DNA from 2 places in the Peribacillus sp. RS7 genome. Region 2 is predicted to be linked to the other one. Evidence: riboswitches for the same ligand, from Rfam matches in the RefSeq annotation. Region 2 holds a riboswitch; the other holds the start of a gene.

Evidence for each region. Region 2 has a riboswitch for thiamine pyrophosphate ahead of thiC (phosphomethylpyrimidine synthase ThiC). Riboswitches for the same ligand answer to the same signal wherever they lie in the genome.
Region 1: another riboswitch for thiamine pyrophosphate. It lies ahead of tenA (thiaminase II); the one in region 2 lies ahead of thiC (phosphomethylpyrimidine synthase ThiC).

What each region holds. Positions count from the first base shown of each region.
Region 1 covers NZ_CP168135.1:4,369,916-4,372,123, reverse strand. The annotation lists gene ACDZ29_RS21855 (ECF transporter S component) at 1-265, opposite strand, end outside; gene tenA (thiaminase II) at 279-962, opposite strand; TPP riboswitch at 1,098-1,226, opposite strand; gene ACDZ29_RS21845 (SDR family NAD(P)-dependent oxidoreductase) at 1,362-2,108, opposite strand; gene ACDZ29_RS21840 (AMP-binding protein) at 2,161-2,208, opposite strand, start outside.
Region 2 covers NZ_CP168135.1:2,933,681-2,935,888, reverse strand. The annotation lists gene thiC (phosphomethylpyrimidine synthase ThiC) at 1-916, opposite strand, end outside; TPP riboswitch at 1,050-1,164, opposite strand; gene ACDZ29_RS14780 (HAD family hydrolase) at 1,276-2,058, opposite strand.

The DNA.
Region 1 (2,208 bases), 1.4 Mb from region 2:
GTACGGTCAGCCCCCATGGTGAACCCAGAAAGAATTCACCGGAAGCTGCAGCTATCTCTGCCAGAAGTGCTACACCCGGTTTCCGTAAAATCAAAAAGGCAACGGGGCCAGCTATAAACCACATTCCATAAATAAGTTGATCTAGATGTAATCCTAATGGTTTAACGGAATAATATATCGAACCCCAAAGGATATAAACGATTCCAAATGCTACGGCAATCACGATAGTGACTAATATATCCGTTAATTTCAATCCTTTTTTCATGTTTCATTCTCCTTTATACTTCCAGTATTTCCTTATGAGCAGGCCATGTCTCTAAGCGATAAGCCATTTCCCAAAATGAGTATTCATATTGGCTGCTAAGGATAAAATGTTCCTTCATTCTTTCCTTATCTTCATCTGTTACTTTTTCAGCAATCTCATCAAGCCTCGCAATTTGTTCTTCCACCAAAGAGCGGAACCACTCTCCTCCGTAAGCCGCTATCCATTCTTGATAAATCGGCTCTTCCGGTTCACACCCTTGCAGCTTTTCGCCAATTTCATAATACAGCCAGTAACATGGCAAGATAGCTGCAATAACATCCCCTAAATGTCCAGAATAAGCCGCACGATACATATGGGAAGTATAAGCATAAGCAGTCGGGGCGGGTTTGAAATTTTCCCTTTCTTCTTTTGTGATGCCTAATCTCTCAGAAAAATTTTCATGAAGCTTCAACTCCGCTTCATATGTTCCTTGTGCGTGGCCGGCAAGCCTGCTTGTTGTATGTAAGTCTGTTGCCTTTACTGCTCCTAAAGCTTGAACTCTAGCAAAATGAGATAAATAATAGGCATCTTGCATAACATAAAAACGAAAACACTCTAATGGCAATGTGCCATCTCCAATTCCTGCAACAAACGGGTGATTAAAACTAGCTTCCCAAATATGATCAACTTCCTGGCGGATCTCCTCTGAAAACTTCATGTCCATTACCTCCAAATTCTATTATTCAATGAATGATACGGGATAAAAACCTTTAATCACCTCTTTTTTGCAAATAAAAAACCACTTTCTTTAACGTAAAGAAAGTGGTTGTACTTGAAATAATACAGAAACGTATTGTCCCAGACCCCACTTCCCTACGCTGGTATAAACCAGATCAGGTTCTAAGGGTCTTAAAGTCATACTTTAATCTCAGCTTCTCAGGTAAAACCAAATTTCACCTATAAAGCACCCCTAGTGGTACAAATTGTATATATAATTCATTTGCCTTTATATTAACACGATAAATCCAATTGTCAAACGATTAGAAAAAGTTTTCAAGCTATATTGCTTTAGGATTACTAGCCTTTCAATCTTGCATACCCACCTAACCACGATCAATTAAACCATTGTTAATCCACCATTTACGGAAAGAGTTTGCCCCGTAATATACCCTGCATCTTCCGAAACGAAATAGGCAACAGCACCAGCAATGTCCTCGGGTTGAGCTAGCCGACGGAATGGAATAGCTTTTTCCAAGGCGCTTGCTATACCAACATTATAAGAGCCTATTTCTTGAAATAGAGGAGTATCAGCAGGGCCTGGTGCAACACAATTGATGTTGAGTTTGTGACGTGCCATTTCTCTTGCTATCGTTTTTGTGAAGGCAATCACCCCTCCCTTAGCAGCCGAATAAACTGCCTCTCCACTTGATCCGACCCTAGCTGCATCTGATGCAATATTTACTACCTTGCCGTAACCATTTTCAATCATAAGAGGTAAAATTTCCTTGCAAGTATGGATCTGCCCAAGTAAATTAATATCGATAATCCTTTTCCATGTGCTGGGATCACTTTTTAAAAAAGGTTCCACCTTATCCCAGCCTGCATTATTAACCAATATATCTATTCTTTGATAATGGTTCACTGATTCTTCAACGGCTTTTTTAACACTTTCTAATTTCGTTACATCACAATGGACCGCTCTGGCTTCAAAACCCGACTTTTCGATTATAGAAACCGTTTCCTCTGCATTTTTAAGATTTAAATCAGCCACGATGATGTTAAAATTGCGAGAAGCCAATTTTTTTGCAATCTCTCTGCCAATTCCGCTCCCGGCACCTGTGATAAATGCCATTCTTTTATTCATCATATTCCCCTCCACTTTCACCATTTAGTCAATATGGATTTATTTAAGCTGCTTATATATTGTCTATTATCTTTTCATTTATCATTTCCCGGAGCCGGAA
Region 2 (2,208 bases):
CTGTTAAAGGGATATATCGCAAAAGGACACCAGCGTGTATGGTGAAGTAATCGACACCTTGCTCGGCCTGCTCGATTAATGTATCCCTAAAAACTTCCCAATTTAAATCTTCCGCGACTCCATTCACTTTTTCCAATGCTTGATATATCGGAACAGTTCCAACTGGCACAGGCGAATTCCTGATAATCCATTCCCGGGTCGTGTGAATATTCTTTCCGGTGGAAAGATCCATTATATTGTCGGCTCCCCATCGTGTAGCCCAAGTCATTTTCTCCACTTCATCTTCGATCGATGAACTAACAGCTGAGTTTCCGATATTCGCATTTATTTTCACATGAAATTTTCGTCCGATGATCATGGGCTCACTTTCAGGGTGGTTAATATTTGCCGGAATGATCGCCCGTCCGCTAGCTACCTCTTCTCTTACAAACTCAGGGGCAACATTTTCCCTGATCGAAATGAATTCCATTTCTGGGGTAATGATACCTTTACGGGCATAATGGAGCTGGGTTACGTTTTGCCCTTCCATCGCACGCAATGGTTTTCTTTTCAATCCCGGAAAAATTTCTACTTTGGATTGTGAATCCACTTTTCTATACCCATTATCTTCTGGTTTTATTTCACGTCCTTCATACTCTTCAACGTCTTCCCGTTCCAGGACCCAGTTGCGTCTAATCGGGGCAAGACCTTTATGAATATCAATGGGATATTCTGAATCCGTATAGAAACCGCTTGTGTCATAAACTCGTAAAGGCGGATTCTCCTCTTCGCCGAATGCCCCTGTAGTCGGACTTAGCTTAATTTCACGCATAGGTACTTTAATATCAGGTCTAGATCCCTCAACATACACTTTTTTACTCCCAGCAAAACTGGACATAATTGAAACGTTCATGTCATTTACTGAATTACTCATGATTTCATTTCTCCTTTTTAAGTTCATTTAAAAAGGACAAAATCCAATCCATTTCGCACGAAAAAGCCAGGTCTCATATTTAAGACCCGGCTAACGTTAGTATGACTACAGAAATGACCAATTGAAATGGTCATTGTTTAGTAGATTCTAACTTCCCCACGCTGGTATGAACCAGATCAGGTCCTGAGGGTTAAGAAGCTTAAGCGCTTCTCTCTCAGCCCAACTTTTATTGGACACCCCTAGTCTAAATAATTTAATTGATTACAGGGTAACTATATATCACCCTTTTCACTCTGTAAATAATTTAAAAGACCTAATATTTTATTTCAACCTCTCCAAAATTCGTTACTTGAAGAGTAATTTTACAGGCTCTCAAGGATTGGGAAAAGCTCCTCTAAATGCTTGATTTCATAGGTTGGAAGCACTTCATTCCGTTCCTTATCATGGCGATTTATCCAAACCGACTTTATGCCTACCCGTGACGCTCCAAGGATATCCGTCATTAAATTATCGCCGACCATCAATACTTCATCCTTATCAAGCTCCATGATTTCCAAAGCATGCTCAAAAATGGAGGCATCCGGTTTACCTCTTCCAAACGCACCAGAAATGACGATTTGGTCGAAATAAGGAACTAGTTCAGGCGTAATTTCAAGTTTGGTGTTTTGCAGTTCAGGAGACCCGTTCGTAAGCAATAGCAATTTGTACTTCCCTTTTAATTCATCTAACACACGGAATGATTCTTCATAGATAAATGGCTTTTTGCGTCTCTCGGCAGGGAAACGTTCTGCCAGTTCAAGCCCAAATTCCGGGTCATCGATCCCTAATGCCTTCAAGCCTCTCGTCCACGCTTCTTTCCGATAAGCCGGTGCAATCCCGGCCATCTTCCGGAATTCATCATGATCATCCTGAAAATTTCCCCATAGCCCCTCAAATGGGTTGATACCGATCATTTGAGTAAAAGCATATGTATCGTAAGAAGAATAAAGCTCACGCGCTTCCTTCCGCACAGCTTCTTCAAACTCGTCGACATTCAAATCATATTTCTCCTTAGCCACTTCGCATGTAGCCACAAAAGCCTCTTTTACACTTTTCTGATCCCATAATAATGTATCATCTAAATCAAAAAAAACTGCCTTCACCAAAATGTCCACCCTCTTTCCCTATTATTGAATTCGTAAAAATTACACTATTACAATAATAAACCACAACCAATGGAAAAAGAATAATTATTCAGAAAATCCCTGCATCTTTCTTAAAATCAGCAAAATGTACGATGAACATCATACTTACCT